DNA from 4 places in the Rahnella inusitata genome. Region 3 is predicted to be linked to each of the others. Evidence: predicted binding sites of a transcription regulator. Region 3 holds the regulator's gene; each other region holds the start of a gene.
What was found. Region 3 encodes LexA, which represses DNA repair genes until DNA is damaged. Its sites were predicted from a motif close to TNCTGTATGTACATACAGNA; they were not measured.
Positions count from the first base shown of each region.

Region 1: uvrB (excinuclease ABC subunit UvrB) is a predicted target of LexA. The motif match lies at 1,850-1,869, and genes of this name have one in related genera.
Region 2: I2123_RS16595 (DNA translocase FtsK 4TM domain-containing protein) is a predicted target of LexA. The motif match lies at 1,647-1,666, and genes of this name have one in related genera.
Region 4: I2123_RS12235 (DinI-like family protein) is a predicted target of LexA. The motif match lies at 1,421-1,440, and genes of this name have one in related genera.

Region 1 is NZ_CP065024.1:1,835,024-1,838,186, forward strand. It holds gene bioD (dethiobiotin synthase) at 1-274, shown strand, start outside; gene I2123_RS08550 (ABC transporter ATP-binding protein) at 293-1,003, opposite strand; gene uvrB (excinuclease ABC subunit UvrB) at 1,993-3,163, shown strand, end outside.
Region 2 is NZ_CP065024.1:3,526,664-3,529,826, reverse strand. It holds gene trxB (thioredoxin-disulfide reductase) at 1-386, opposite strand, end outside; gene lrp (leucine-responsive transcriptional regulator Lrp) at 1,117-1,611, shown strand; gene I2123_RS16595 (DNA translocase FtsK 4TM domain-containing protein) at 1,734-3,163, shown strand, end outside.
Region 3 is NZ_CP065024.1:20,520-23,682, forward strand. It holds gene dinF (MATE family efflux transporter DinF) at 1-779, opposite strand, end outside; gene lexA (transcriptional repressor LexA) at 1,044-1,652, opposite strand; gene I2123_RS00115 (diacylglycerol kinase) at 1,772-2,140, opposite strand; gene plsB (glycerol-3-phosphate 1-O-acyltransferase PlsB) at 2,281-3,163, shown strand, end outside.
Region 4 is NZ_CP065024.1:2,584,392-2,587,554, reverse strand. It holds gene I2123_RS12240 (YeaH/YhbH family protein) at 1-1,102, shown strand, start outside; gene I2123_RS12235 (DinI-like family protein) at 1,461-1,703, shown strand; gene I2123_RS12230 (DinI-like family protein) at 1,713-1,949, shown strand; gene I2123_RS12225 (hypothetical protein) at 2,112-3,068, shown strand; gene I2123_RS12220 (hypothetical protein) at 3,081-3,163, shown strand, end outside.

The DNA of each region.
Region 1 (3,163 bases), 1.8 Mb from region 3:
TGCCGAGCAGTTACCGGTGGTGCTGGTGGTCGGAATGCGCCTTGGCTGCATCAATCACGCCGTGCTGACCGCACAGGCCATCACGCAGAGCGGATTACAGCTGGCGGGATGGATTGCCAACGACGTTCAGGAAACGGGGAAGCATCATCAGGCCTACATGGATACGCTCACGCGTATGCTGCCTGCGCCACTGCTGGGCGAGATCCCGTACCTGAGTGCCGGGCCGGACGTCAATCTTGGGCAATATCTCGATCTCGGCCGCCTGAGTCACTAAAACCGTCAAAAACAGGCATCAGAAGGTCAGATAGTTTTTGACCAGCGTATCGTCGAGCTGCGCCAGTGTGCCCTGCGCGACGTTTCGCCCGCCATCCACCAGACAGAACCGGTCAGCGACGCTGCGGATAAACGGCAGCTTATGGCCGACCAGCAGCAGCGTCAGGCCGAGATCACGATTAAGCCGGTGAATGATGTTCCCCATATTCGCCGCCATCGCCGCGCTGGTGTGCTCGGTCGGCTCATCAAGGATCAGCAGTTCCGGCTGCTGAACCAGCGCCCGGCTGATCGCCAGTTGCTGTTGCTGACTCTCATCAAGCTCACCCGCCTTGCGGGAACCCATCTCCTTAAGTACCGGAAAAAGGTCGTAGACCTGCTCAGGCACGCGACGCGTCTTATTGCGGCTGGACATCATGGCAATTTGCAGATTTTCATCAACGCTCATCTGCGAAAAGATCTGCCGCCCTTGCGGCACGTAGCCAATCCCCATTTGCGCCCGGCTTTCTACCGGCAAATTGAGCAAACTTTGCGGTTCTTCATTAGCGGACTGCCAGAAAATCGCGCCACTCTTGACCGGAAGATGCCCCATGATGCAGTTAATCAGCGTCGTTTTACCGACGCCGTTTCGCCCGATCAAACCGGTGCATTGCCCGCGGTAAAGTTCGAGATTGATATCCCACAAGATATGTTTTTGACCGTAATACTGATTAACCGATTTTACACTTAACATCAGACCTCCCTCGCTCACGGAGCGTTCCGCTGAACATCACTTTGACGGCCACTGTCATTTTTCTGACATTTTTATTCCACTGTTCACGCCTTCTGCAGGGGAATGCTTCATAAAATCTCTCACAGCAGGGAATTTGCAACTCTCAGGCCAAGTTTCATAAAGTGCAGCAAAAAGAGAAGTTAACAGGCTGTTAACGCGACGCGGGGCAGGGATTTCGGATTATTCATAAGCGTTGCTCAGGTTTTGATATCGCTCACGGTGCATATGGAGAATAGCGCTGCACTTTGCCAGTGCCGGTCCCCCTGATTTTGGTGCAAAGGATCCGGTGCGCGAATGTTCAGAGATCCTTTAGAACGGCCTTATTAATTTTTGCAAGGAACATCCACGCTGAAATCTAGGCAAAATAGGCATATATAAGGAGATAAAAAAGATAAAAAATAACTAAAAAAGACCACTAAGTCGCTCCGGAAGCCCGAATGATGTTTTTTACCAACTCCCGCTGTATGCGGCGTGCTGTGAGTTATCCACTATTCCTGTGGATAACCTTGTGCATGAGAGTGAGAAAAGATGCTACAGACGAGACGGGACGCGGGTTGTGCTCGGTTTGCCCGAATTCGCGGCTTTTTAGCGATGTTCTTTTTTATCAACGGGTTAGTTAAAAGCAATATGGCCGCAATTCGTTCGCACTGACAGTGTCAGTTTTCGTCAACCTGTGGTCAGTAAGTTAACAGAGGATAAATTTCTGTGATAAATGTCATCTGATGGTGAAAATAAGCTTTTCCCGATAACCTAAAAAAGTGCAGGTACGCCAACCGGTTAAACACTGTGTGATGAATAGTCATTGGAGGCTGGTTTTATATACAGTAATATAGGGGCGGTAAAAATCAGCAGTGGCAAAAAACGCGGAGTCTTCCATACTGATCCTCCGCCCCAGGTCCTGTTTTTGCCAATGGTCTTTTGCGTTTTCTTCTTCAGTCAGGTAGCCCGTCATGAGTAAAGTGTTCAAACTGCATTCCGAATTTAAACCGTCAGGCGATCAGCCTGAGGCGATCAGTCGTCTGGAAGAAGGGCTGGAGAACGGTCTGGCGCACCAGACGTTGCTTGGGGTGACCGGCTCTGGCAAAACCTTTACCGTGGCGAACGTCATCGCTGATCTCAACCGTCCGACGATGGTGCTGGCGCCCAACAAAACCCTGGCGGCGCAGTTGTACGGCGAGATGAAAGAGTTCTTCCCGGAAAACGCCGTTGAATACTTCGTTTCTTACTACGATTACTACCAGCCTGAGGCGTATGTCCCGAGCTCGGACACTTTTATCGAAAAAGATGCCTCGGTGAACGAACACATCGAGCAAATGCGTCTTTCTGCCACTAAAGCCCTGTTAGAACGCCGCGATGTGATCGTGGTGGCGTCGGTATCGGCGATTTACGGTCTGGGCGATCCGGATTTGTATCTCAAAATGATGTTGCACCTGACCAAGGGCATGATCATCGATCAGCGTTCGATCCTGCGCCGTCTGGCCGAGCTGCAATATGCCCGCAACGATCAGGCTTTCCAGCGCAGTACATTCCGCGTGCGCGGTGAAGTAATCGACGTTTTCCCGGCGGAATCGGACGATCTGGCGGTGCGCATTGAGCTGTTCGATCAGGAAGTCGAGCGGCTATCGCTGTTTGATCCGCTGACCGGTCAGGTTCAGCATGAAGTGCCGCGTTTCACCATCTACCCGAAAACACACTACGTTACCCCGCGCGAACGTATCGTGCAGGCGATGGAAGATATTAAGGTGGAACTGGCCGACCGTCGCAAAGTGCTGCTCGACAATAACAAACTGCTGGAAGAACAGCGCATCAGCCAGCGCACGCAGTTTGATCTGGAAATGATGAACGAGCTGGGCTATTGCTCCGGCATCGAAAACTATTCGCGCTACCTGTCCGGACGTGGCCCTGGCCAGCCGCCGCCAACGCTGTTTGACTATCTGCCAGCCGACGGCCTGCTGATTGTCGATGAATCCCACGTCACCATTCCGCAAATCGGCGGGATGTACAAAGGTGACCGCTCGCGCAAAGAAACGCTGGTGGAATACGGTTTCCGTCTGCCGTCAGCGCTCGATAACCGTCCGATGCGCTTTGAAGAATTCGAAGCCGCCGCGCCGCAGAGTATTT
Region 2 (3,163 bases), 1.2 Mb from region 3:
TTGAACGCTTCTTCAGACGGAAGACCGATGTAACGGGCAGAAGCGCCAGTGGCGATAATCAGGGCGTCACAGGTGTACTCGCCGCTGTCGCCTGTGAGGCGGAACGGACGGTTTTGCAAATCCACTTTGTTGATATGGTCGAAAATGATTTCAGTGTTGAACTTAGTCGCGTGCTCATGCATGCGATCCATCAGCGCCGGGCCGGTCAGGCCTTCCGGATCACCCGGCCAGTTTTCCACTTCTGTGGTGGTGGTCAGCTGACCGCCTTTTTCCACGCCGGTAATCAATACAGGATTCAGGTTGGCGCGCGCCGCGTAAACCGCGGCGGTGTAACCTGCCGGACCGGAACCTAAAATTAATAATTTACTGTGTTTAACCGTACTCATGGGCAATCTATCTCCGCGATGGGGACTAGCGATAAAGGGATTGTAGGGAAAAGTGCGTGTTAAAAAAAGTAAACTCAGATGTTGTTAGCGATTTGTCTGATAGTTTTTACTGCATAACCCGCGTAAAAAGGTTTTCGCGCATGACCATGCCTCAGGTAACTGATTGATGGTAAGCATAAAAAACCAGCATGTCTTCGCTATACGACATGTTGAATGTTGTCTACAACGCGTCAAGTTAGCCACATATCAAGGTAAGTTGTAAGGATTTGGCAGAAATAACGCGTGAACTGAATTGTTATTGTTCAAAGAGAAAACATAGCTAAAAAGGGGGCGCTGGCTTTTCAATCTGGCACGTTCTTCTGATTTTGCTTCTTTTACTTTGACAATCCGCTGTGCATTTGCGAAAACATCAGGGTAAGAAGAAATTAACTGCCTGTCAGTGACTTGAATTTATCCAAATGGCTGCTACCCGACCCGTTCTGGTGACGCTGTTTGATTTTTTTGTTGCAGCAGGGTTTGGTGAATCAGATTGGCAATTCGCAATCTATTAATTCCACAGGGTTATTTCTTTTGAGTGTCCGGTTTTGGTCGTGTTCCTTATGACAGGGGATCAACGCGGCTTTTGGATGCGTAAACCTTAATAATCGGGTCTTCGCTTGGGACAACCCTTAGACATTGAAGTTGGCTGGGGTAGGCAGGTGCAGGGAAGGACAGCAGAGAGACAATAATAATGGTAGACAACAAAAAACGTCCGGGAAAAGATCTCGACCGTATTGACCGTAACATCCTCAACGAACTTCAAAAGGATGGCCGGATTTCAAACGTCGAGCTTTCCAAACGTGTGGGATTATCGCCAACACCATGTCTGGAGCGCGTTCGTCGTCTGGAACGACAGGGCTTCATTAATGGTTATACCGCACTGCTTAACCCGCATTATCTTGATGCATCGCTTCTGGTATTTGTTGAGATAACCCTCAACCGCGGTGCGCCAGATGTGTTTGAGCAGTTCAATGCGGCAGTACAAAAACTCGAAGATATTCAGGAGTGTCATTTGGTTTCAGGGGATTTCGACTACCTGTTGAAAACCCGCGTACCGGATATGTCTGCTTACCGTAAGCTGTTAGGTGAGACATTACTTCGTCTTCCAGGTGTGAACGACACCCGTACCTATGTGGTAATGGAAGAAGTGAAACAGACAAATCGCCTGGTCATTAAGACCCGGTAATTGTCAGGTGCAAAACCTTGTTTTTTTAGCTACACTCCTGTGTATCTATACAGCTATGGCGCCGGGGTCAACTCTCGGCGCTGTTGCTTTTTCTCAGTTCACAGGAACCTGGAGAGCCTTTCTTGAGCCAGGAATATACAGAAGATAAAGACGTTACCCTGAAAAGACTGAGCAACGGCCGCCGTATTCTGGAGGCTTTGCTGGTTGTGGTAGCGATTTTTGCTGCGTACTTGATGGCAGCATTGGTGAGTTTTAACCCCTCGGATCCCAGCTGGTCTCAAACCGCCTGGCATGGTCCTATTCATAACTGGGGTGGTGGCGTTGGGGCCTGGATGGCCGATACGTTGTTCTTCATATTTGGCGTATTTGGTTACGCAATTCCTCCAATTATCCTGTGTCTGTGCTGGGCGGCTTTCCGTCAGCGCGATAATCAGGATTTTATCGACTATTTCGCTTGGTCGCTGCGTCTTATCGGGACGCTGGCGCTCATTGTCACGTCTTGTGGGCTGGCGTCGGTCAACATCGATGACCTCTATTACTTCGCCTCCGGCGGGGTGATCGGCAGCTTGCTAAGCACGGCGATGACACCTTACTTTAATAACGTCGGCGCCACGCTGGTCCTGCTCTGTGTCTGGGCTGCGGGTCTGACGCTGTTTACCGGCTGGTCGTGGCTGACCATCGCAGAAAAGATTGGTGGGGCAGTGCTTGGCGTGACCAACATTGTGACCAACCGTTCCCGACGTGATGATGATTACGACGACTACGATGAGCATGATGATCCGTTGCTGGAAGATGATGCTGAGAAACCGGTTGCGAAAGTTGCACCGGTTGCCGCCGCTGCAACGACAGCCGCATTGGCGTCAACGGCCGACGCTGCGCCATCTGACGTTGATGAAGATGATGTGCTGCTCTCTGCGCCGTCAGTTCATCAGCCCGCGGCTCAACCTGCGGCAGCGGTTGTTGCTGAATCTGCACCGGTAGCGCATGCGGGCGTCGTCGATCCTTACGCGGCAGAGCCGCCGGTAGCGAACATTGCGCCACCGCCTTCGGCACCTGAACCGGCAGCACCACCGTTATACAGTTTCGAAATTCCTGAAGAAACGCCGGTACCGCGCCATCCTCAGCCTGTTCAGCAGTCGCCTTCACCGGTGCGGGCTGAGCATAATGATGAAGACGGCCCGCGTATGGGTAACTGGCAGACAGCGGCAGAACACACTTCGCGTTCACCGTTTGATTTCAGTTCTCCGACGCCTGACAGCGCGCACGCGGCAAGTGTGGCAGCGACCGCTGCGCTGGCAACGGGTCTGGCGCAGGCGGGGCAGTCCGCCGCGTCTTCTGCGGGTAACACTTTCATGCCTGCGTTCAGCGCAGTCAGTGATGAAAATCCGCAGATCAAAAAAGGTTTTGGCCCGGAATTACCAAGGCCGAATCCGGTGCGTATTCCGACCCGTCGTGAGCTGGCCTCATACGGGATTAAATTACCTTCTCAGCGACTGGCTGAACAGCATGAACAGGAACAAAGCGCGTCCCAGCAGAACGACTCTGTGCAACC
Region 3 (3,163 bases):
TGGAGTAGCAACGAACGCAGCATGATGTCGCGGTTGAGACTCAGCAACCGGTGCAGGTCACCGCGCCACGATGAGGTCAGCAGCGGGAAAGTGATCCCCCATCGCTTCATCACACGCCAGACAAGATACAGCCCGATGAACAGCGTGAAATACTCCGAACAGGCAGTTGCCGTCGCTGCGCCCTGCACGTTCCAGCCGAGCCCAATCACCAGCCAAAGATCCAGCACGATGTTAAGCAGGTTACCGGCAATGAGTAAAATCACCGGCCCGCGCACGTACTGAATTCCAAGGAGCCAGCCGAGGATCACCAGATTTGCCAGAGAAGCGGGTGCGCTAATCCAGCGGATTTCAATAAACAGCCGCGCCTGTTCCAGCACCGACTGGCTACCGCCGACAATATGGAAAGCCCCTTCCATCAGCGGATGCCTGAACAATAAAATCATCACGCCCGCCAGTACAGCCAGAAGAAAAGGCTGCACAAAAGCACGCGCCAGCAGGACTTTATCTTTCGCACCGAGCGCCTGCGCGGTCATACCGGTGGTACTCATGCGCAGGAACAACAGCATCATGAACAGGAAGGTAGTAATCATCGAACCAACCGCGACGCCGCCCAGATAATCGGGGCTGTCGAGATGACCGATCACCGCCGTATCCACCAGCCCCAGCAGAGGCACGGTGATATTAGAAAAGATCATCGGCAGTGCGAGCATCCAGAGGGCTTTATCGGTCGGGCTCAGAAAAGTGTGTTGAAGCTTTTGCAGAAGGGATTGATGTTGCATAGAGAATCTCATGCCGGAGGTTCAGGATATGCCTAAAATGACATCGCCCCGTCAGGGGCGATGATGCGAAATTCTTTCGATTAACGTCCTGAACCGTTTACTACGTCAGAGGGGGGAGACGCAGAAAATCTGTTCAGGTTGACCAAAATAATTCGAGTTGCAGGAAGGCGGCAAGCAAGCGAATCCCGAATCGCTGACTTTAGGTCAGTGATTCGGATGTACGCCCGTAGCCAACGCATCTGCAGCTCGAAGTATGACGGTCAATTAAATCCAGTCGCCGTTACGGATAACACCGACCGCTAAACCTTCAATGCTGAAGTTCTGTTCACGCAGGTCAACAACAATAGGCTGGAACTCGCTGTTTTCCGGCAGTAAATGCACAACGGTGCCCTGTTTTTTCAGGCGTTTTACCGTCACTTCATCGTCGATACGCGCGACGACAACCTGGCCATTACGCACGTCCTGCGTTTTGTGAACGGCAAGCAGATCGCCATCCAGAATACCGATATCGCGCATCGACATACCGCTGACACGCAGCAGGAAATCCGCGCTCGGTTTAAACATCGCGGGATCGACCTGATAGTGTCCTTCGATGTGTTGCTGAGCCAGCAGAGGTTCACCGGCGGCTACACGGCCAATAAGCGGTAAACCTTCTTCTTCTTCCATCAGCAGACGGATACCGCGCGAAGCTCCGGAGACAATCTCAATGACGCCTTTGCGCGCCAGAGCTTTCAGGTGTTCTTCCGCAGCATTCGGGGAACGGAACCCAAGACGAGCGGCAATCTCCGCGCGGGTTGGTGGCATACCCGTAGTGGAGATATGATCGCGAATCAGGTCATAGACCTCTTGTTGTCTGGTCGTTAAAGCTTTCATTCCGCCCCCTGGTTGTTTATACAGTCTAGCTGTGAGTATATACAGCTATACGAGCAATGAAAACCTAAGATTGAATAAAAACAGTGCATAAGCGCGATTCCTGGAATACAGATTCCAAATCAGAACCATCGCGGCCAAAAGATGCTGACCCAGACAAAAATCGCCAATATGATGGTCAACAGCACGGCAGCAGAGCCGATATCTTTGGCACGCCCGGAGAGCACGTGAAACTCAGGGCCGATGCGGTCGATAGCGCATTCCACGGCGCTGTTGAGCAGTTCCACCACGCACACCAGGACCACGGAACCGATTAGCAGGATACGTTCGATGCTGCTCACATCGAACCAGAAAGAGAGCAAAATTAATGGGATAGCCGCACTGGCTTCCTGTCGGAAGGCCGCTTCATTTTGCCATGCTGCTTTCAGCCCTTTCCATGAGTATCCGGCTGCTTTATAAATTCGGGTAAATCCAGTGACTTGGTTCGCCATTCTGTTACTGATCCTTGAGGGGTAGTCCTTCGGGTGTTTGATGCATTTTAGCGGTTTAATGGTCTCTCATCACCACAGATCTCATTTGAGCTTTCTGGTATCCTTGCGGCGAAATGGCTAACAAGAGGCTTCACGTTTTTATGTCAGGTTGGCGTAGACTTTATTACACATTATTGAATTTACCGCTTTCATTGCTGGTAAAGAGCAAAGTCATACCTACAGATCCGGTGACCGAGTTGCACTTAGACCCGACGCGCCCGATCCTGTACGTATTACCTTATAACTCCAAAGCAGATTTGCTGACCCTGCGTGCGCAGTGTCTTGCCCAAAATTTGCCCGACCCTCTGATTCCGCTGGATATCGACGGCACGCTGCTGCCAAGCCATGTGTTTATCGCTGAAGGCCCGCGCGTGTTTTCGTATTACACGCCGAAGCAGGAATCCGTAAAGCTGTTCCACGACTATCTGGATCTGCATCGCAATAATCCGGATTTAGATATTCAGATGTTGCCGGTCTCGGTAATGTTCGGACGTGCACCGGGCCGCGAAGGTCAGGATACACCGCACCTGCGCGTGCTGAACGGCATTCAGAAATTCTTCGCCGTGTTGTGGCTTGGCCGCGACAGTTTTGTTCGCTTCTCCAATACGGTATCGCTGCGTTATATGGCGACCGAGCACGGTACGGATAAAACTATCGCGCAAAAGCTCGCCCGTGTGGCGCGAATGCATTTCTCACGCCTGCGTCTGGCAGCAGTCGGCCCGCGTCTGCCTGCCCGCCAGGATTTATTCAATAAGCTGCTGGCCTCGAAAGCCATCGAAAAAGCCATTGAAGATGAAGCGCGCAGCAAAAAGATTTCCCACGAAAAAGCCCAGCAAAACGCTATCGCGCTGATGGAAGAGATCGCCGCGAACTTCTCTTATGAAGCCGTGCGCCTTTCCGACCGCGTGCTGAGCTGGACGTGGAACCGCCTGTATAAAGGCATCAACGTGAATAACGCCGAGCGCGTGCGCCAGTTAGCGCAAG
Region 4 (3,163 bases), 2.1 Mb from region 3:
TATCAATGAACCCATGTTCCATCAGGGTCGCGGTGGCTTACGCCACCGTGTTCACCCCGGCAATGACCACTTTGTGCAGAATGACCGTATCGAAAGACCGCAAGGGGGCGGCGGCGGCGGCAGTGGCCAGGGCGATGCCAGTCAGGAGGGAGAAGGCGAGGATGAGTTCTCCTTCCAGATCTCCAAAGACGAATATCTGGATCTGCTGTTTGAAGATCTGGCGCTGCCTAATCTGAAGAAAAATCAGCATAAGCAGCTGACCGAATTCAAAACCCACCGCTCCGGCTACACCTCCAACGGCGTACCGGCCAATATCAGTGTGGTGCGCTCTTTGCAAAATTCGCTGGCACGCCGGACGGCGATGACCGCGGGTAAAAAACGAGAGCTGCGTGAGCTGGAATCAACGCTTTCTGAAGTTGAAATCAGCGAACCGGCCCAATTATTGGAAGAAGAACGGCTGCGTAAAGAGATCGCCGAATTGCGGGCGAAAATCGCCAAAACGCCATTTATCGATACCTTTGATTTACGTTATCGCAATTACGAACGTCGCGCTGAGCCTTCAAGCCAGGCGGTGATGTTCTGTCTGATGGATGTGTCGGGTTCGATGGATCAGGCAACCAAAGACATGGCCAAACGTTTTTACATTCTGCTCTATCTGTTCCTGAGCCGGACGTACAAAAACGTCGATGTGGTCTACATCCGTCACCACACACAAGCCAAAGAAGTGGACGAACAGGAGTTCTTCTACTCACAGGAAACCGGCGGCACCATCGTTTCAAGCGCACTGAAGCTGATGGATGAAGTCATCCAGGAACGTTACGACCCGGCGCAGTGGAATATTTACGCTGCGCAGGCCTCCGATGGCGACAACTGGGCTGACGACTCCCCTCTCTGCCACCAGCTTTTGGCACAGAAGATCCTGCCAATGGTGCGTTATTACAGCTATATCGAAATCACCCGCCGCGCCCACCAGACGCTGTGGCGTGAATACGAAGTGTTGCAGCAGAAATTCGGTAATTTCGCCATGCAACATATTCGTGAACAGGAAGATATTTATCCGGTGTTCAGGGAGCTGTTTCATAAGCAGGTTCAGGATCACTAATCTTTAGTCATTAAAAACAGCCGGTTAATTCACTTTTACCGGCTGTTTCCCTTCGCTTTTGAGTGCACATCCCCTTTCAATTGGATCAATGACTTACTAATCGTTTTGGGGAAGAATTTCTTTCCTTGCTTCTAAGTTCGTACATTCCGCATGACGCAGCATTAGAATGAGTGAAATAAATTAACCAATTGATTTATAAATAAAAATGCCACCATTCATGCGTATCTTCATTACCAAAAACTTGCGTTTGTAACTGCATGAATTTGTGAGGGATGAATTTAGTTTTGCAGAAGTGTTTTATTTAACTAAAAGAAACATTACTGTATGCATAACCAGTTAAATCGTTTGGAGTGATTTTATGTTTGTTGAGCTGATTTACGACAAAAGAAATATGGCCGGTGTGCCGAACGCCAACGCGCTGATCCTGGCTGAACTTACCAAGCGCGTGCATAGCACCTTCCCTAATGCTGAGGTGAAGGTTAAACCGATGGTGACGCTCAGCAGCATCAACACGGACGCCAGCAAGGCGCAGAAGGCTGTTCTGGCGGGCATAGTTGAAGAGATGTTTGATGATGCCGGTAACTGGCTCGGTGTGGAATAAGGAGGATTTATGCGTGTTGAATTGCTGATCGATAAAACTAAGCAGCTTCCCGCCGGCGCGGTCGAGGCCTTCAAAGCTGAGTTTGAGAAAAGGCTTGAAAGGAATTACCCAGGGGCAACGTTCTGCGTTCGCAGAGCTGGTAGTGATGGGATGTCGGTGATGGGCGGGACGACTCATGATAAAGAAGTGATTGATGTGATGTTGCAGGACACGTGGGAAAGCGCGGATGACTGGTTTCAGCCCTAAGATAGCACTATAAATTTACCCTCCATCATAGAGTTGAGAACAACTGAGGATAAAACCAGCATTTGAGGAATCAACAATCCGATCTATTATTACGCCAAAGTAATATGTATTAATCAATCCTATCTTTTCAATACTTTGGCGTTGAGTAAACGGAGTTGCATTATGGCGGCAGAAAATGGAAAAACTAAATTAAAATCACTTAGAGTTGGTTTTTATACCAGCTCAGAAAATTTGCGAACAAATAACAAAGGTACGGTTGCCGCGGCGTTCCAAGTCTTATTCAACCAATGTGCTTCGCAAATGGGTAATGCTCATTTTGCTGAGTTTGCGGGACGTGACTTAAAGATACAATTCCTTGATAGGGATTTGGAAAACGGCTCGTATTTCGGTTTCATATCAAGAAGAAGAAAGAGTGCCAACTTGGCATACATCACTGATGAAAAGTGGCTTGAGGTCAAAATACCATTTGTGGGAAACCAGTCACTTTCAGAAAGGACTTTCTTCCTTTACTACCCTCAGCAAGATTTTTTAGTGCTTTCTTTAAATCATCTTGGCCCTAGACATAGCGATCTTGCATTTTTGCTGTTTAGCAATAGTCAACATGCCACGCCAATCTCATTTGAAGCAATTTGGAAAGAAGAGAGCATCAAGGAACTTTTAGAAACTGGGAGCAGTCTGAGAAGTTGCGAAATTTCAATCGCCATCCCTAGGAATTTCAATGCTGCGAATTATAACTTGAGCGGAATGTTTGCTAATCAGGTAATCAACATGGTTAGTGGATCTAGTTCTAGCCATCTGACTATCTCACTAAGAGGGCATTCACCTTTAAAGAAAAAATCGACAGAATGGTTAAAGGGTGATGTCAAAGCCAGTTTGAAAGAGCTACTTGAAAAGTTTCCTTCTGGAGAAGGTAGTTTAGAGTTCGAAAAAGTAGACGTCGTTGCCCAAGGCGATCGTAAAAAGAAGAATCTCGTTGATCAAGTTCTAACTGTAAAGAAATCAGTTATCATTCAAAATGATGGGTATCCAAGTGATTCAGATGTTAAAATATCACTTATCCAGGCAAAAATTGAAAACGACAATTACCTGAGACAGTACTACTTGACTAAAGAAAGTTGATAGGAAAAAATTATGAGTCAGCTAACGAAATTTATGATAAAAGCAACAATTGCCGTTGTCATGACGTTTGCTGGGAAAAAATATTTATATCAGCT